Regions from separate parts of the Streptomyces sp. NPDC001816 genome, predicted to be linked through region 2. Evidence: riboswitches for the same ligand, from Rfam matches in the RefSeq annotation. Region 2 holds a riboswitch; each other region holds the start of a gene.
What was found. Region 2 has a riboswitch for cobalamin ahead of ACFYZZ_RS28095 (ribonucleoside-diphosphate reductase subunit alpha). Riboswitches for the same ligand answer to the same signal wherever they lie in the genome.
Positions count from the first base shown of each region.

Region 1: linked by a shared signal. The riboswitch ahead of ACFYZZ_RS08490 (CbtB-domain containing protein) and the one ahead of ACFYZZ_RS28095 (ribonucleoside-diphosphate reductase subunit alpha) in region 2 are both predicted to bind cobalamin.
Region 3: linked by a shared signal. The riboswitch ahead of ACFYZZ_RS11270 (prenyltransferase/squalene oxidase repeat-containing protein) and the one ahead of ACFYZZ_RS28095 (ribonucleoside-diphosphate reductase subunit alpha) in region 2 are both predicted to bind cobalamin.

Region 1 covers NZ_JBIATY010000002.1:606,277-609,542, reverse strand. The annotation lists gene ACFYZZ_RS08505 (histidine phosphatase family protein) at 1-318, shown strand, start outside; gene ACFYZZ_RS08500 (hypothetical protein) at 325-678, opposite strand; gene ACFYZZ_RS08495 (CbtA family protein) at 771-1,523, opposite strand; gene ACFYZZ_RS08490 (CbtB-domain containing protein) at 1,545-1,766, opposite strand; cobalamin riboswitch at 1,803-1,945, opposite strand; gene ACFYZZ_RS08485 (MMPL family transporter) at 2,062-3,266, opposite strand, start outside.
Region 2 covers NZ_JBIATY010000008.1:187,510-190,775, reverse strand. The annotation lists gene mctP (monocarboxylate uptake permease MctP) at 1-774, shown strand, start outside; cobalamin riboswitch at 876-1,020, shown strand; gene ACFYZZ_RS28095 (ribonucleoside-diphosphate reductase subunit alpha) at 1,144-3,266, shown strand, end outside.
Region 3 covers NZ_JBIATY010000003.1:57,506-60,771, reverse strand. The annotation lists gene ACFYZZ_RS11275 (SCO2322 family protein) at 1-510, opposite strand, end outside; gene ACFYZZ_RS11270 (prenyltransferase/squalene oxidase repeat-containing protein) at 507-1,736, opposite strand; cobalamin riboswitch at 1,846-1,981, opposite strand; gene ACFYZZ_RS11265 (phosphotransferase family protein) at 2,040-2,705, shown strand; gene ACFYZZ_RS11260 (hypothetical protein) at 2,955-3,266, opposite strand, start outside.

The sequences.
Region 1 (3,266 bases), on a different contig from region 2:
GACGTCGGTGCCGTCGAGCCGGAAGCAGTAGCCCGCTGGCTGGCCGATCCCGGTGCTGCACCGCATGGCGGCGAGTCGGTGCGGGAGCTGTGTGCGCGGGTCGCGCGCTGGCTGGAGACGAGTGGGCCGGCGGACGGCAGGACGATCGCCGTGGTGGAGCCCGAGGTCGTACGGGCCGTGGTGGTGCACGCGTTGGGCGCACCCGAGGCGGCGTTCTGGCGCCTCGACGTCCCGCCGCTCACGGCGACGGAGGTCACCTGCCGGTCCGGGCGCTGGAACGTGCGGCTCGGACACGGCCTCGCCCAGCCTGGCGAGTGACGGCGGTCAGAAAGTCGCGTCCCGATGGCGACGCAGCAGTGCCGCTATCGCGCACCGCAGGCAGTCGGTGTCCGTGGCACCGGTCGTGGCGTGGTCGCCCTGGCAGTCGGGCACCGCCCGCCGGCCCGGGCCCTCATCCCGGGTGCTGCATACGGTCGTTGGGCCACCGACCAGGGCCTCCAGCTCGTCGAGCAGTCTCTCGGTCCGTTTGACCTGCTGGGCGAGTACCCGTACCCGCGCGCTCTGGCCGCCGATCTGGCGTCGGCTGGCGATGAGTTGGGCGTACTCCTCCATGGTCAGGGCGACCGCCTCACGTCCGCCGAGCGTGATGTGGCGCGGTTCGGGACGTCGTCTGGCCACTCGGCTCCTCCGCTCGTCGCCTCCGCCGGTGTCCCGGAAACGCGAGAGGGCCCCCGGACGGTTCCGAAGGGCCCTGTCGTGTCCTGAAGGGATCAGTGCGTGGCGGGAACTCTTCGCCCGGACGCGGTGGTCGCGGGCTTCGGGTTCAGCTGCCGCTCGGCCAACTCGCCGAAGAGCAGGCCGAATCCGCCCCACAGAACGGCCTGGATGGCCAGTGCGGAGAGGCGGAACCGCCACAGCAGGGTGGCCGGGAAGTCCTTCGGCACCTCGTTGACGACCGGCAGGAAGGCGTACGCCAGGCCGATCGCGACGGCGAAGGCGGCGACCGCGACGACGGACGCGTACCAGGTGCCCAGGGTGGGTGCGAGGCGCTTGCCCAGGATGGTGGCGGCGACCGCCAGGAGCACGCTGAGCAGCATCATCAGGAAGTACAGGGTCGTCCGCCTGCCGATGGTGTCGGGCTCACCGACCGACGGCGGGTTGGCCGGGTACTTCAGGAACGGGACGACGTACACGGCGAGCAGCGCGCAGCCGGACAGCAGCAGTGCGGTCGCCCGCGGGCTGAAGCGGCCGACACGGCCGAGCGCGACGCAGAAGGCGAGCGCGGCGATGCCGCCGAAGGCGACCCCGTAGACGAGGACACCGGTGGCGAGGCCCAGGGTGGACTGCAGGGAGCGGGAGACGACCTCCATCCCGTGCTCGTGAGTGTGGGCGTCCTCGAAGCTGATCGCGCTGTCGACGTTCGGCTCACCCAGGAAGTAGGCGGCGACCAGGGCGAGCACGCCGGCGGCCAGGCCGGCGAGCATGCCCCGGACGAGAAGGTTTCTCACGGTTGCGGAGTTCATGGTCGAGCGGCGTCCCTCGCGTCAGTGGCAGGGGAAGCCGAGCAGGTGGCGTGCGTCGTGCACCCACTCGTGGACGTCCGTGCCGTTGAACACGGAGGTGGCGCCCTGCTCGGCGCCGACGAAGTACAGCAGGACGAGCATGAGGATGCCGAAGAAGACCGCCCACGGAGCGATCGCCTTGAGCGGCAGCGTGGCGGGAACGGCGGGGGTGGTGGCTGTCGGCTGGGCGACGGTCTGCGCCATGGCAGGACCTCCTCTGGGAGTTCGCGTCCCATCTCGGTGGTGCACATGACGACGGCCACGGGTCTGACTCACGGGACACCCAGGGGTGTTCCGCATACAGTGGCGCGACCGTTCCGGATTCCCACCGGCTTCCGTCTCGCCGTCGTCGATATCGGACAGACCGTACCGCGTGGCGCGTGCACGGCCAAGACCGCCTCGTCCTTCGTGATCTTCCTCTCGCGTCGGCCGCTGCGCTGACGGCGGGTCGGGTCTGCCGGGCCCTGCGGCCCGGCAGACCTGCTCCGTCCTCGTGCCGCTAGCCGCGGCGGCCCGACGGATCGGGTGCGACCGTGTCCCGGTTCTGGCCGGGAACCGAACCGGTGTCAGGCGATCCGGCACCGGCCGCTTCCCGCGCCTGGTCCCCGTGGCCCGGCCACCACGCCGCATGGCCGATCAGCGCGGTGAGGCTCGGCGTGAAGAACATCGCCATCACGAAGGCGGCGACCGCGATGCCGAAGGAGACCGCGAAACCCATCTCTGTCAGCAGCGAGTTGCCCGCCAGCATCATGGTGGCGAAGGTAGCCGCCAGGATGAAGCCGGCCGCCGCCACGGTCGGCCCGGCGTGCCGGAGCGCCATGCCGGCCGCCTCGCGGGGCTCGCGGCCCTCGCGGGCCTCCTCGCGGAGCCGGGCGATCATGAGGATGTTGTAGTCGGTGCCGATGGCGACCACGAACAGGTACATGATCACCGGGAGCATGAACATCAGACCCGAGTGCCCCTGCCCCTCCTGGAAGATCCAGACCGTGGCACCGAGGGTGGCACCGAAGCCGAGGCCCACCGAGGCCATCAGGTACCAGGGGGCGACCACACTGCGCAGCAGCAGCCCCAGGATGATCATGATGAGGAGGGCGGCGACGGGGAAGACCGTCCGGTAGTCGTGGTTGACGGCCGTGGCGATGTCCTTGTAGATCGAGGACATGCCGCCGACGACGGCTTCGGTGCCCTTGGGGGCGTCGGAGTGCGCGACGTCGCGCACCTCGCCCACGGCATCGATCGCCTTGTCCGTCGACGCCTCGTACTTGAGCGTGACGGTGAAGTCGGCGGTGGTGCCGGCCTTGTTCAGCTGGGTCAGGCGGGCGTTCGCGACGCCGTCCACGGCCCCGAGCTTCTGCGCGTACGCGTCCAGGCCGGACTTGTCCAGCTGCTTGCCGTCGGTGCTGGACAGGAAGACGTCGGTGGGTGCGGCGGCGCCCGCCGAGTACGCCTTCTGCATCTCGTCCTGGACGACCATGGATTCCTTGGTCTTGGGCATGGAGCCCGCCGCCAGGTCGAACGTGGCGTTGAAGCCGAGGGTGCCGAGCGACAGTGCGACCAGGACGAGGCCGGACACCGCGGCGGTCAGCGCCGGGCGGCGCTGCACGCCGCGGCCGAGGGCGGCGAACCGGGCGTTCTCCGGCTCCCGTTGCCAGGACTTGGAGGGCCAGAAGACCTTCGGTCCGATGAGCGAGACCACGGCCGGGA
Region 2 (3,266 bases):
AGGAGCCGTGAGGTGATCCGGCGCAACACCACGATCCTGCCGCTGTACTCGCTGATGCTGGGCCTGCTCGCGCTGCTCGGCTTCATGGCGATCGCGGCCGGGGTGAACGTCACCAACGGGCAGTTGGCGATTCCGCAGCTGTTCGAGGACATGTTCCCGGACTGGTTCGCGGGCGTGGCGTTCGCGGCGATCGGCATCGGCGCCCTCGTGCCCGCGGCCATCATGTCCATCGCGGCGGCGAACCTCTTCACCCGCAACATCTACAAGGACTTCATCAGGCCGGACGCCACGCCGAAGCAGGAGGCCCAGGTCTCCAAGCTCGTGTCGCTGCTGGTCAAGGTCGGCGCCCTGGTCTTCGTGCTCACCATGGACAAGACGGTCGCCATCAACTTCCAGCTGCTGGGCGGCATCTGGATCCTGCAGACCTTCCCGGCCCTGGTCGGCGGCCTGTTCACCCGCTGGTGCCACCGCTGGGCGCTGCTGGCCGGCTGGGCGGTCGGCATGGTCTACGGCACGTTCGCCGCGTACGGGGTGGCCTCGCCGACGCAGAAGCACTTCGGCGGCAACTCCAAGGAGATCCCGGGCATCGGTGAGATCGGCTACATCGGCCTCACGGCCTTCGTGCTGAACGTCGCCGTCACGGTGGTCCTGACCTTCGCGCTGAAGGCCCTGAAGGCCCCCGAGGGCATCGACGAGACCCGCCCCGAGGACTACACGGCGGACGCGGGCGACGCGGGGGTCCAGGCGGAACTGACGCCGAATGCAACCCCCTAGGCACCCGCAGCGGGCCGCCGACAACAAGCACCACGGCGGCCCGCTGTTGACCCTCTGAAGCCGTCACGACACGCAACAGACACAACATCTGGGGGTGACACCACAACCCGGCACTAGATGTATGCTCATCCTCGCTGTCGCCGCAGGGGAATCCGGTGCGAATCCGGAACTGTCCCGCAACGGTGTACTTGCGTGCTTCCGCACGCCTGTTCAGTCCGAGGACCTGCCGTCAGCGCGCGCCCGGCCGTCCGGTCCGGGTGCCTTCAGACGTCCGGGCCTCGTGGAGTGGGCCGGTGGACGCGACGCCGTGCGCGCTCGTGCTGCCCCTGCCCTCCGCCAGGCCCTGTGCCGAGCGAGGGAGAGCCCCACGTGACCATCGCGCCAGCCGACCCGGCTTCAGCCGTCCAGGCGACCGCAGCTCCGGTGGAGACCGACGGTCCCGGTGCCGCGCTGCTGCGGACCCTGACCGAGCTGACCGCCGACCTCCCCGACGCCGACCCCGGCCGGGTCGCCGCGGCCGCGCTGCGGGGCCGGTCCGCCCGGGCCGACGAGGCGGAGTTGCGCGAGCTGGCCACGGAGGCGGCCGCCGGCCTCATCTCCGACGACCCCGCCTACTCCCGGCTGGCCGCCCGGCTGCTGACCATCTCGATCCGCGCCGAGGCCGCCTCGCAGGGCGTGACGTCCTTCACCGAGTCCGTCGCCGTGGGCCACCGCGAGGGCCTGGTCGCCGACCGCACGGCGGAGTTCGTACGGCTGCACGCCGAGCGTCTGGACACGCTGATCGACGCGGACGGCGACGACCGCTTCGGCTACTTCGGCCTGCGCACCCTGCACAGCCGCTACCTGCTGCGCCACCCCCTCACCCGCCAGGTGATCGAGACGCCCCAGCACTTCATGCTGCGCGTCGCCGCGGGTCTCGCCGAGGACGACACGACCCGCTCCGTCGACGAAGTCGCCGCGCTCTACGGGCTCATGAGCCGCCTCGACTACCTGCCCTCCTCCCCCACGCTCTTCAACTCCGGCACGCGGCACCCCCAGATGTCGTCCTGCTACCTCCTCGACTCCCCGCTGGACGAGCTGGACTCCATCTACGACCGCTACCACCAGGTCGCCCGGCTCTCCAAGCACGCCGGCGGCATCGGTCTTTCGTACTCCCGCATCCGCAGCCGCGGTTCGCTGATCCGCGGCACCAACGGGCACTCCAACGGCATCGTCCCGTTCCTGAAGACCCTGGACGCCTCGGTGGCCGCCGTGAACCAGGGCGGAAGGCGCAAGGGCGCGGCCGCGGTGTACCTGGAGACCTGGCACTCCGACATCGAGGAGTTCCTGGAGCTGCGCGACAACACCGGTGAGGACGCCCGCCGTACGCACAACCTCAACCTCGCGCACTGGATCCCGGACGAGTTCATGCGCCGGGTCAACGCCGACGAGCAGTGGTCGCTGTTCTCCCCGGCGGACGTGCCGGAGCTGGTCGACCTGTGGGGCGAGGAGTTCGACGCCGCGTACCGCAAGGCGGAGGCGAACGGGCTCGCGAAGAAGACCATCCCGGCCCGTGACCTGTACGGCCGCATGATGCGCACCCTCGCGCAGACCGGCAACGGCTGGATGACCTTCAAGGACGCCGCCAACCGCACCGCCAACCAGACGGCCGAGGCGGGCCACGTCGTCCACTCCTCGAACCTCTGCACGGAGATCCTGGAGGTCACCGACGACGGCGAGACGGCGGTCTGCAACCTGGGTTCGGTCAACCTCGGTGCCTTCGTGCAGGGCGGGGACATCGACTGGGAGCGCCTCGACGAGACCGTCCGCACGGCCGTCACCTTCCTCGACCGCGTGGTCGACATCAACTTCTACCCGACCGAGCAGGCGGGCCGCTCCAACGCCAGGTGGCGTCCGGTGGGCCTGGGTGCGATGGGTCTGCAGGACGTCTTCTTCAAGCTGCGCCTGCCCTTCGACTCCGCCGAGGCCAAGGCCCTGTCGACACGGATCGCCGAGCGGATCATGCTCGCCGCGTACGAGGCCTCCGCCGACCTGGCCGAGCGGGGCGGCGCGCTGCCGGCCTGGGAGAAGACCCGCACCGCCCGCGGTGTCCTGCACCCCGACCATTTCCCGAGCGTTCGCCTGACCTGGCCCGAGCGCTGGGCGGCCCTGCGCGAGCGGATCGCCGCGGTCGGCATGCGCAACTCGCTGCTGCTGGCGATCGCCCCGACCGCCACCATCGCGTCCATCGCGGGCGTGTACGAGTGCATCGAGCCGCAGGTCTCCAACCTGTTCAAGCGCGAGACGCTGTCCGGCGAGTTCCTGCAGGTCAACTCCTACCTGGTGCAGGACCTCAAGGAGCTGGGCGTCTGGGACGCGCGCACCCGTGAGGCGCTGCGCGACTCCAACGGCTCGGTGCAGGGCTTCGCGTGGATCCCGGCCGACGTGCGGGCGCTGTACCGCACGGCGTGGGAGATCCCGCAGCGCGGCCTGATCGACATGGCCGCGGCCCG
Region 3 (3,266 bases), on a different contig from region 2:
GCCGTCGGCGGACACCTGCTCCCCGCAGCCCTTGTGGGGATACCCGGCGATCGCGCACAACAGGGCGTTGGTGTCGTAGCGGAGCGGCTTCGCGGTGGCTGCCAGGGCCTCGGCCGTCGTCGCGTCGGGGGAGACGCGCGCGCAGGCGGTGCGGCGGGTCGGCGGGGTCTCGCCGGACGGGGCGTCCGCGGGCGTGCCGAAGTCGATGACGAGGGCGACCCGCTTCGTACCCGGCTTCGCGGGCGTCCCCGCGCAGATCGTGGCGAAGTCCGCCGTGCCGCGCGGCCGGCTGGCGTCCGCGGAGTCCTCGCTCACCGCGAAGCGGAAGCCCTGGATCGCGCCGTCGTCGGGACGGGCGGTCGACGGGCCCTGGGTGGCGTACGTCCAGCGGCCGCCGTCCCGCTCCCAGAACGACCAGTAGCGGTAACCGGTGGCGTGCGCCTGGGCGGCACCGGCGAGGAGGACGAGCGCGGCGACCAGCAGGGCCGCGGCACGGCGGACGGCGGTCACAGCTGCTGCCGCTTCCGGCGGCCGCTGAGCAGGATGCCGATGCCGACGCCGAAGACGAGGCCGGCACCTACGATCCACCAGACACCGGTGCCCGAGTCGTGCTCGGCGCGCTTGCCGGGCTCCGCGGTGGCGGCGGCCTTCTGCGGCGCCGGGCCCGTCGCGTTGAGCGCCTGCGCCAGGTCCGTGCCGCCGAAGTCGTGCGGGTCCTCACCCATCGCGTGCGCGGCGAAGACCAGCTCGGCGTAGGCGGCCGGGCCGCTCTGCTCCGCCCACTTCGCCGCGTTCTTCTCCAGCCAGGCGTACGGCTTCTTCGCCTGCCCCGCCCAGCCCTTCGCGGCGAGCGCGACGACCGCGTCCGCCGTGTTGCCGTAGTCGGGCTGGTCCTTGGCCCCGGGCAGGGCGGACTTCAGGTACCCGTCGGAGTTCATGGCCTTCCCCAGGTAAGCGGCGCCGTCGCTCGCCACCTCGGCCGGGGTGGGCTTGTCGGAGTTGCGGCAGATGGAGCTCTGCTCCGGGGCCTTCCCGGCCTTCGGCGCGAACCCCTTGTCGAGCGCGCCCAGCACGCCGGCCGCCGTCGCGTCCGCGTTGGCGACCAGCTTGCCCTTCTTGTCCGGCTGGTAGGCGAGCGCTCCGCCCCCGGTGCCGTCGCACGGCAGGGAGAACTTGGCCAGCAGCTCGTACGGGCTCTTGCCCCGAACGTGCAGCTTGGCGGGGTCCTGGCCGACCGCGGCGAACGCGCCGATGACGACTCCGGTGGAGTTGGTGTCGCTGGGAGCGCCGGGTGAGTAGCCCCAGCCGCCGTCCTCGTTCTGCAGCGTCGTCAGCCAGACCAGGGCCTTGCGGACCTCGGCGTCGTGACCGCCGACCGCCTGCAGCGCCTGGACGGCGGCGGCCGTGCTGTTGGTGTCGGGCTGGGCGCCGCCCTTGCCCTCGCAGGGCTTGGCGGTGTCGGCCCGGAACGCGGCGAAGCCGCCCTTGTCGCACTGCTGCCCGACCAGCCAGTCCACGGCCGAGCCGGCCGGGCGGTAGCCGAGCGTCCGCTGGGCGAGCAGGGCGAGCGACTGGCGCCAGACACCGTCGTACGTGGGGTCCGTCTTGCCGAACAGACCGGCCGGGATCGTCACCTTCGCAGGCGCGGACGGGGACGGGCCGGCGGCCATGGCGGGTGCGGCGGCGGCCAGCACACCTACGGCGGCGAGAGCCGCTGCACTGCGGCGGACGTTCATGGTCGGCGACTGCCTCTCCTGCGGGGAACCGGCAGCGCACGGGAACACCCGGGCGGCTCGGCTCCGTAAACCTCGACGGTGCCGTGCGCTGCGGGTCGCCGCGCACGCGAGCCGGTCAACGTCCCGGGCGGGGCAGTCCGGCTCACCGTCCGGGGCGGACGATTTACGGTTGCGGGTCAGCGCCGGAATTGCACCGGCTTCCCCCCGTACGGGTGTGATGACGACGCCGCCACTTTACCGGCAGCCGTGCGCGCGCTGAGGGGTGGCTGTGGGCACAGCGGGACGGTGACTAGGGTCACGGCCATGACAGCTACGGGGAGACTGCTGGGGTCGGGGCGTTCAGCCGATGTGTACGAGATCGACGAGGCGTGGGTGCTGCGCCGGGACCGCGAGGGCTGGGGGGACGCGGCCGCCGAGGGGGCCGTGATGGAGCACGTGCGCAGGCATGGGTACCCGGCGCCCCGGGTGCGGCACTCCGGCTCGCGCACCGACCTGGTGATGGAGCGGCTGTCCGGGCCGACGATGCTGAGCGGGTTCGCCGAGGGCCGGATCGACGCCCGGGAGGCGGGCGCGCTGCTGGCCCGGCTGCTGCGGCAGTTGCACGCGGTGCCCGGTCGGGACGCCGATGACCCTGAGGCCCGCGTGCTGCATCTGGACCTGCACCCGGACAACGTGATGCTCACCCCGGACGGGCCCCGGGTCATCGACTGGTCCAACGCCGAGGATGGGCGTCCGGGGCTCGACTGGGGCATGACCGCGGTGATCCTCGCTCAAGTCGCCGTCGGCGGCGAACCGCTCGCCCCTCCGGCCCTCGCGATGCTCACGGCCCTGCTCGCCGACCCCTCCGATCTCACGGAAGCGGGACTGGCCGAGGCCCGCCGGCGCCGGGCGGTCAATCCGACGATGAGCCGCCGGGAGGTCGAACTGCTCGGGGATGCCGAGAAGTTGATCCGGTCGCTGGCTTTCTAGTGCCGGGACACTGGTCCGCATGCGGCCGGGCCGTGGGGCCGACGGCCGCGCTCAGGTGGTGGGCCATGTGGCGCAGGGTGTGAGTGGAGTCCGTGGGGGTTTCGCCCTTTGCCGCCCAGTGGCGAGGGGGTCTTCGGGGTCTGCGTGGGCGGCTGCTGTGACGTGGTTGCTGGGTTGCGAGGTGAGGGCGATGCGGTCGGGTGGTGGGCGCGAGGTCGAGGGGGTGTAGCCGGTGCGGGTGTTGGCCTGCTAGGCGGCGTACGGCTGGGCCGGTGGGGTGACGGCCACGGTCAGGTGGCGGGCCATGCGGCGCAGGGTGTGCGCGCAGTCCGTCGGGGTCTCGCCCTCCGCCACCCAGTGCGCGAGGCGGTCCTCGGGGTCGGCGTGGGCGGCCGCCGTGACGTGGTCGCCGGGCTGCCGGGTGAGGACCATGCGCTCGGCGGACGGCTCGTACGCGGCGGCCGGGTCCATGTCCAGGTGGGTCAGCCGGCCGGTCGTGGCCGGGTAGGCGAACTGGATCGAGGCCGCCCGCTGCCGGGTCGGCGCCAGGTCAGGGAGCCG